Regions from separate parts of the Azotobacter chroococcum genome, predicted to be linked through region 2. Evidence: predicted binding sites of a transcription regulator. Region 2 holds the regulator's gene; the other holds the start of a gene.
The links. The regulator FliA, encoded in region 2, starts transcription of late flagellar genes. The targets are predictions, from matches to a motif close to CTAAAGTTTNNNNNNNNNNNGCCGNTAA.

Region 1 (4,064 bases), 1.6 Mb from region 2:
GGCGGGGTTGGCCGGCTTGCCGAACAGGCCGCGGCTGAAGGTGACGGTGCTCCACACGCTCTCGAAGGCGTCGGTGGACAGCTCCTGCGGCACCAGGCCGATCCGGGCGCGCGCCGCGCGGTAGTCGGCGACGATGTCGTGGCCGTCAGCCAGGACCCGGCCCGCGCTGGGGTTGACGATGCCGCAGACGATGCTGATCAGCGTGGTCTTGCCCGCGCCGTTGGGCCCCAGCAGGGCGAAGATCTCGCCCCGACGGATTTCCAGGTTCACATTCCGCAGCGCGGTGAGACCCGAGGCATAGGTTTTGGACAGGGCGTGGATGGCAATGGCTGGCTGCACGCGAGTCTCCCGAGGGTGGCGTGCAGCGATTCTACCCAGCCCGGCCCTCGCACGTCTGCGCGGGCAGGATGCGCTCAGGCCATCGCCGGCAGGTCGCGGGCCGCGGTTTCGCGCGTCCTGAAGACGGCCACCCGCTGCTGCATCAGGGCCGCCTGCTCCTCCAGGGCGGCGGCAGCCGCGCGGGACTGTTCCACCAGGGCGGCGTTCTGCTGGGTGGTGCCGTCCAACTGGCCGATGGCGCCGTTGATCTGGCCGAAGCCGCTGCGCTGCTCGCGGGTGGCGGCGGAGATCTCCTCCATCAGGCTGGCCAGTTGGTGGATGGCGTCCACCGCGTCGCGGATGCTCCGCCCGCTGTACTCGGCCTGGCGGGCGCCTTCGCCGATCTTCTCGCCGATACCCTCGATCAGGCCGCGGATCTCCTGGGCCGAGGTAGCGCTGCGGCTGGCCAGGTTGCGCACCTCGGCGGCCACCACGGCGAAGCCGCGGCCCTGCTCGCCGGCGCGGGCCGCCTCCACCGAGGCGTTGAGGGCGAGGAGGTTGGTCTGGAAGGCGATCGAGTCGATGACCCCGATGATGTCGTTGATCTTCTGCGAGCTGTCGGCCAGCTCGCGCATCAGCAGGATGCTCCGCTCCACGTCCTGGCCGCCGCTCTGCGCGGTGCGTGCGGCGGTCGCGGCGAGCCGGTTGGCCTGTTCGGTGGCCTCGCTGGTCTGCCGGGCGGTGGCGCTGATCTGCTCCATGCTGGCGGCCGTCTGCTGCAGGGCGCTGGCCTGCTCCTCGGTGCGCGCGGCCAGCTCCTGGCTGCCGTGGAAGACTTCCCGGGCGCGGCGGTAGACGCTTTCGCTGCCGCCGTGCAGGGAGCCGACCAGCTCGGACAGCTTGCGGTTGGCTTCGTCCATGGCGTTGAGCAGCTGGCCGGTCTCGTCGTGGGCGTGGCCGGCGAGGTCCTGGGTCAGGTCGCCCTCGGCCACCCGGCGGGTCGCCGCCAGCGCCCGATGCAGGGGGCCGGTGATGCTGCGAGTGATGTACAGGGCCATCAGCACGGCGATCAGCAGGGCCAGGGCGGCGAAGCCGAGCAGGCCGACCAGGGCGTTGCGCAGTTGCGCGGCGACCTGCTCCCTGGCCCGGGCCATGTGCTCGGCGGCCTTGCGGTCGATGGCCGCGCCGCTTTCGTCCAGACGGTAGACCTCGTCCTTGTACCGGCCCATGGCGCTGTTGGCGGCGGCCGTGTCGGCGAACTCGCCCGCCCGCAGGCGCCGGTGGATCGCGTCGAAGCCGCCGGCATAGCCGGCCAGCGCCGCGACGGACGCCTCGTACAGCCCGGCCAGTTCCGCATCGGGCGCCTGGGCCTTGCCGGCCTGCAGGGTGTCCTGCAGTTTCTGCAGGGTCGCGTCCCAGCGCGTCTTGTAGGATTGCACCTTTTCCGCATCGCGAAGGTTGATGAAGATGTCCTTCTCGAAGCGGCGCTCCTCCAGGGCCAGCAGGCGCACCTGGGCGGCGTTCTGCGCCAGTTTGGCGTTGCGGTCGAGGGTGTCGGCCGACTCCCGCAGCTCGCTCATGCCGTACAGGGCGACCACGGTGGCCGAGACGAGGAGCAGGACGAGGGTACCGAAGGCGATGCCCAGGCGGGCACCGATGGGACGGCGGGATAGCATCGGGAGGGGCCTCCTGGCATGGGCTGAGAGTCCCCCTTAGATCGGCCGCTATGCCGCGTCCTTGAGAGGTTTTTCGGAAGAATTGCCGGACCCTTTGCCGGCCGATGGCGGCGGGCTGCCGATGGCGCCCATGAAAAGGGCCCCCGGGCGTCTGCCCGGGAGCCCTGAGGGGGTCAGGCGGCCGAGACGTGCTCGGCCTTGCCGCCCAGCATGTCGATCAGCGCCTGGCTGAAGGCCGGGATGTCGGCGGGCTTGCGGCTGGTGATCAGCTGGCCGTCGACCACCACCGGCCGGTCGACCCAGGTGGCGCCGGCATTCTGCAGGTCGTCGCGCAGCGACGGCCAGCTGGTCAGGGTCTTGCCCTTGACCAGGTCGGCGGAGATCAGCAGCCAGCTGCCGTGGCAGATCGCGGCGATGGGCTTGTTGGCGCGGGCCGCGTCGCGCACCAGCTCCTGGGCCATCTCGTCCAGGCGGATGTTGTCCGCATTGACCACGCCGCCGGGCAGCACCAGCGCGTCGCAGTCCTCGATCTGCAGGGTGTCGAAGGTGCGGTCCACATGGAGGCGGTCGGCGGGCGTGGTGTGATTCCAGGCGATCACCTTGCCCGCTCTGGCCGCGGCGATCAGGGTCCGGGCGCCGGCCTGTTCGAGGGCCTCCCGGGGGGCGGTGAGTTCGACGCGCTCGAACCCGTCGGTCACCAGGAACGCCACGCGCTTGCCTTTCAGGGATTGTGTCATCGGGTGCCTCCCGAGCGGTGAATGAGGCGCCTGCGGGCGCGGGATCTACAAGAAATCCGACCATCCTCGCGGGCAAAGTTCTGCCGCCGGTCGGCGGGCGGGATTTGCGCGCCGCGGCCTTCCTGCTATGGTCGGTGCCCGTTTTTTCGCCCTGTCGTGCCGCCATGCCCGAACTGCCCGAAGTCGAAACCACCCGCCGCGGAATCGCGCCGCATCTGGTCGGCCAGCGTGTCGAGCGGGTCGTCGTCCGCGAGCGCCGGCTGCGCTGGCCGATCCCCGAGGACCTCGACGTGCGCCTGTCCGGCCAGCGCATCGAGGCGGTGGAGCGCCGCGCCAAGTACCTCCTGATCCGCGCCGGGGCGGGCACCCTGATCGGCCATCTGGGCATGTCCGGCAGCCTGCGGCTGGTCGAGGCCGGGTTGCCGGTGGCCAGGCACGAGCACGTCGACATCCTGCTGGAGTCGGGGATGGCGCTGCGCTACACCGACCCGCGGCGCTTCGGCGCGCTGCTCTGGAGCCTCGATCCGCTGGCGCACGAGCTGCTGCGCCGGCTCGGCCCGGAGCCCCTGGGCGAGGAGTTCGACGGCGAGCGCCTGTACCGGCTGTCGCGCGGCAAGAGCCTGGCGGTCAAGCCGTTCATCATGGACAACGCGGTGGTGGTCGGGGTGGGCAACATCTACGCCAGCGAGGCGCTGTTCGCCGCCGGCATCGATCCGCGGCGCGCCGCCGGTTCGGTCTCGCGGGCGCGCTACGACCGGTTGGCCGGGGAGATCCGGCGCATCCTCGCCGAGGCCATCGAGTGCGGCGGCACCACCCTGCGCGACTTCGTCGGCGGCGACGGCAAGCCCGGCTACTTCCAGCAGACCCTGCTGGTCTACGGGCGCGGCGGCGAATTCTGCAAGGTTTGCGGCGCCACCCTGCACGAGGTGCGTCTCGGCCAGCGTGCCAGCGTCTACTGCGGCCGCTGCCAGCGCTGAGAGGCACTAGTCTTACTGTGTCACTAAATTGAGCTATCGTCAGTAGATCTTCGGCAGTTCGAAGGAGACCGACGATGGACTCGATGATCCGGTTCGACGAATACCTGGCGCATCTGGCGGCCGGCCTGGGACATGCCGACCGGGAAGCCGGGCTGCGCGGCTATTGCTCAGGCCTGATGCTGCCCTTGGCGCGCAAGAGCGTGGAGCCCATGGCGGCACACCTCGACCCCCTGCATGCCAGTGCCCGGCACCAGGCGTTGCATCATTTCGTGGCCAAGGCCGACTGGTCGGATACCGAAATGCTGCGCCGTGTGGCCCGGTGGGTCCTGCCGACAATGGATCTGTCCGCTGGCAGC
Region 2 (4,064 bases):
CGCCAGACGCCGGGCCATCGGCGTCGCGTAATCCAGCCCGTGCGGACGCTGGACGCCGGGCGCCGCCTCGCCCGCGGGCACGAACAGCGGCGAGGGCATGCGCGAAGGATCGCCATCCATGCCGCTGCGGGCGCTTTCCCGCTCGATCTCCCGCACATAGAACCAGAGCCGCCGCTCATCCGCGGCCCCCAGAGCGGCGAAGGCACAGCCGAAGCGGAGCGTCTGCCAGCCGGCATTGAGCCGCCGATGGCGGATCTGGCCCCGCAGCTCCAGTTGCTGGCCATTGGGAAAGCGCAAACCGAGCCGCTGCAGATCCTGTCCGACCTGCAGGTCGGGGGCGGCGCTGGCCGGCAGCTCGACCTGGCAGCCGCCCAGCGACAGGTCCCGCAGGCGCCCGTGGAAGGGACGGTCGCCGGCGCCCATCTGCACCTCCACATCCACCACCATGTGGGTGTTGAGCCTGGCGCGGAAAGTACTCCGCCGATGCCGGGTCTCCAGCCATTCCGGCCAGGCACAGGCCAGTTGAACGCGGCCCGCCACGGCCAGCCGCTGCCACATGCCCAGCGGTGCGCTGCGCAACTGGGTTCCGGCCACCCAGCCGGCGAGCCGCCACGCCTGTCCCGCCTCCAGATGGGCAGCCACGGCGGGCACCGTGGTCAGGTCCAGGATCAGCCGCCTCCCGGCGACGACCTCCATCAGCAGGACGGGCACGGACGAATTGTCCGGCGCGAGCCCCTCCAGCTGGGCGCCACCCCGCTCGCACAACTGCTCGAGCAACGCGCGACATTCGTCTGGATTGTCGATGCGTGCATAGGCATCGTCGGTCTGTGCCATTTTCATGATCTGCCCGGCGTCCTCCCTTCGGCGCCCTGTTCTTGTGCCCTTGCGCCGGCCACCACGAGCCGGCATACGGCGGCTATCCGGCCAGCCCCTTGCGCAGGCGGGCCACCGCCTGGCTGTGCAGCTGGCAGACGCGCGATTCGCTGACGCCCAGCACGGCGCCGATTTCCTTGAGGTTGAGGTCTTCCTGGTAATACAGGCCGAGCACCAGCTTCTCCCGCTCCGGAAGCGCCTCGATGGCCTTGACCAGCCGCTCCATGTCGCGCCCCTCGGCCAGCTCGGCGAAGGGCGAGGCGTAGTGACCGACGCTCATCGCGTCCACCTCGTCCTCACCCAGCTCGTCGATGGCCAGCAGCTGGCTGCCGTTGCTGTCCAGCAGCAGTTGCCGGTACTCGGCCAGCTCCAGCCCCATGGCCGCGGCGATCTCGCGCTCCTCGGCGGGCCGGCCGAGGCGCTGCTCGAGCTGACGCAGGGCGTCTTCCAGGGCCCGGGCATTGCGCCGCACGCTGCGCGGCACCCAGTCGCGGCTGCGCAGCTCGTCGAGCATCGCGCCGCGGATGCGCTGGCTGGCGAAAGTGGCGAAACTCGCGCCCTGCCCGGCATCGTAGCGCGACATGGCGTCGAGCAGACCGATGGTGCCGGCCTGGATCAGGTCGTCCAGCTCGACGCTGGGCGGAAGCCTGGTCTGCAGGTTCAGGGCCTGCCGGCGCACCAGCGGCAGGTGCTGCTCGAGCAGGTCGCGCTGTCTGATTTTGCCCTGTGCCGTATACATTCCACTGACCTGGAGCTGACGAAAGACGGCCTGTCCCCATCCGGCGCTGCCGGGGCCGGTCCTGGCCGAACGGAGGCTCTCCGCTTGGCATTTTCGCCTCGCGGAAGAGCCCTGAAAGCTCCGAACAGTCGCCGGGGAAACGGGCTATTCCGGGCTTTGCGAAATGGCCGGCGGATGCTCCTCTCAGCGGTATTCGACGAGCAGCTCGATTGCCCCGACCTGCTGCGCTTCGCCACGCGGCGCCAGGCGAAAGCGGAACTGCAGCGGCTGCCCGGCATCCAGCCCGGCCAGCGCGGAACTGCGCCCCCGGCTGCGGGGCAGCTCGATGCAGCGTTCCGGATGGCAGAGCCAGGCGCGGACCGCCGCGCCGGCCGGAAGCTCGAAACGCCAGCGCACCCCGGCAAGGCGCCGCTGCCGGGCAAGGTCCGGCGGCTGCAGGGGGACGGACGCGCGCTCCCGGCCGGGCACCGCGAGGCGCAGGCCGGGAATCCGCGCCTGCCAGCTGCCCGGTGCGGCCTCCGCAGCGGGCAAAGAGAGCGGCAGGAGCAGCGACAGGATGACCAGCAGCCCGCCCGGAAGGCATGAACCGAATGCCCTTGCGCGGCTGCCCGGTGTCATACCGGATGGCCTTCCGGCCGCTCGGCCAGCAGCAGCAACTCGATCTCGAGGAAGGCGCCCGCAGCCTGACGCAGGTTGTCGAGCAGCCCCGCGTGCGAGGCGAAGCCCGGATGCAGCACCAGCAGCCGGGTCGGCCCGCCGCCCTCGCGCAGGCGGCGCAGGCACCGATAGGCGCGGCGGAAGCCGTCCGGATCGCCTTCGACCCAGAGGGCCCAGCGCGGCTGCTGGCAGGCCAGGGTGTGCAGGTGCGGACTGTCCTCGTCCAGGGCGACCAGCTGCCAGCGGGCCGGATCGCCGACCCAGGCATGGCCGTTGGCCTGCCAGCGTTGCAGGGTTTGGCGCACCCGCTCCAGACGCTGGCGCTGCGCACCGCTCGGCAGGCCGACCACCATCAGGGTCGGGCGCGGCGCCTCGGGAATCCCTGAGGACAGCGCGGCGACGGACGGCTCCCCGCCGCCCGCCCCCTGCTGCTCCGCCCAGCGGCGCAGCCCGGCGGCCTGGTCGAGCGGGCCGAAGCCGTCGCCATCCTCTGCAGCAGCCATCAGGGCTCGAACTCGCCGCCGAGCTGGCGGAAGGCATCGCCGGCCGCCAGCAGATGCAGCAGGGCATCGAGCTGCTGGGCCGGGCCGCGCAGACGCCGCCCGCCGCCCAGGCCGGCCAGCCGGGCACGCAGGTCCATCGCCCAGTCTTCGGCGGAGCGGTCCAGGCGGCTGGCGCCGGCGGCCAGCGCGGCGGCGAGGAATAGCCGCAGCTCCGTCTGCAAGGCTCCCTGGACCTCGCCGAGGGCCTGCCAGGCACGCAGGGTCAGCGCCGGCAGATCGTCGCAGGCCAGCAGCAGGCGCACCCCGTCGGCCTGTTCGGCGAGCGCCCGGCGGCCCGGCTCCGGCGACCAGGCCAGCCAGTGGCGCTGGCCGAGCGGCTGGCCGCTGTCGCCATCGCGCAGGGTGCCGAACCAGGCCTCGACCGGCCAGGGCATCGCTTCTCCGGCGCGTTCGCCGGCGGCACGCAGGCGGACCGGCAGATGGCGCAGCTCCAGCCACAGCGGCCGGCCGCGGTGCCGCAACTGCAGGCTGTCGTGGGCTTCGGCGACGGCGGCCAGCCGGGCCAGGCTGTGACGCTCGCCTTGGAACTCGACCCGGTTGCCGGGCCTGGCGGCGCCGATCCAGGGGCTGCGCAGCCGCGCCAGAGCCTGCAGGAGTCCGCTCTCCGGCGCCGCCGGCAGCAAATGCCGGCGCGCCCGGAGGCGCTCGAAGGCCCAGTCCAGACGCTGCTCGTGCCCGCTCGGCAGCCGATGGGCCAGCCAGGGACGCAGCTGCAGGCGGCCCTCCGGGTCCAGGCTCAGCAGCGGCATGTTCCAGGTGGCGCCGGGCACCGGCTTGCCGCCGCCCCAGAGCAGTTGTCGTGGTGCGCCGGCGTCGACGGATTCGCCGTCGCACGCCTCCAGCAGCCGGGCCAGCCGCTCTCCCTGCACGCCGGCCGGCAGGGCGGCCAGGCGCCAGGCGCGCTCCAGCAGGGCGAAGCCGTCCAGCTCGCGGCGCAGCGTCTCGAACGCGGCGGCCAGGCTGCGGCCACGGCCGAACAGGCCGCGGGCCCAGCTGTCGAGTCGCCGTCCGGTGCCCTCGGCCTCGCCGTCGGAAACGAACGGCGACGGCTGGCTGACCGCCAGTGCCTGCTGCAGCAGCGGCCTGGCCTCAGCCACCTGCAGGTCCTCCGGCACCTGCTGGCCGCTGGACAGGTAGTTCAGGCGCAGACCGTGGCGCATCAGGATGTCCAGCACCGGGCCGAGCCGCGCGGCCTCGTCGCACTTGCTGACGATGCAGTCGCGCAGCCGGGT

Region 1: ACG10_RS02175 (methyl-accepting chemotaxis protein) is a predicted target of FliA. The motif match lies at 2,033-2,060, and genes of this name have one in related genera.

What each region holds. Positions count from the first base shown of each region.
Region 1 covers NZ_CP011835.1:463,956-468,019, forward strand. Annotated here, with positions in the region: gene ACG10_RS02170 (ABC transporter ATP-binding protein) at 1-339, opposite strand, end outside; gene ACG10_RS02175 (methyl-accepting chemotaxis protein) at 414-1,994, opposite strand; gene ACG10_RS02180 (type 1 glutamine amidotransferase domain-containing protein) at 2,168-2,731, opposite strand; gene mutM (bifunctional DNA-formamidopyrimidine glycosylase/DNA-(apurinic or apyrimidinic site) lyase) at 2,896-3,708, shown strand; gene ACG10_RS02190 (IS701 family transposase) at 3,783-4,064, shown strand, end outside.
Region 2 covers NZ_CP011835.1:2,048,265-2,052,328, reverse strand. Annotated here, with positions in the region: gene ACG10_RS09540 (PilZ domain-containing protein) at 1-840, opposite strand, end outside; gene ACG10_RS09535 (RNA polymerase sigma factor FliA) at 917-1,612, opposite strand; gene ACG10_RS09530 (flagellar protein FlhE) at 1,796-2,230, opposite strand; gene ACG10_RS09525 (hypothetical protein) at 2,227-2,772, opposite strand; gene flhF (flagellar biosynthesis protein FlhF) at 2,772-4,064, opposite strand, start outside.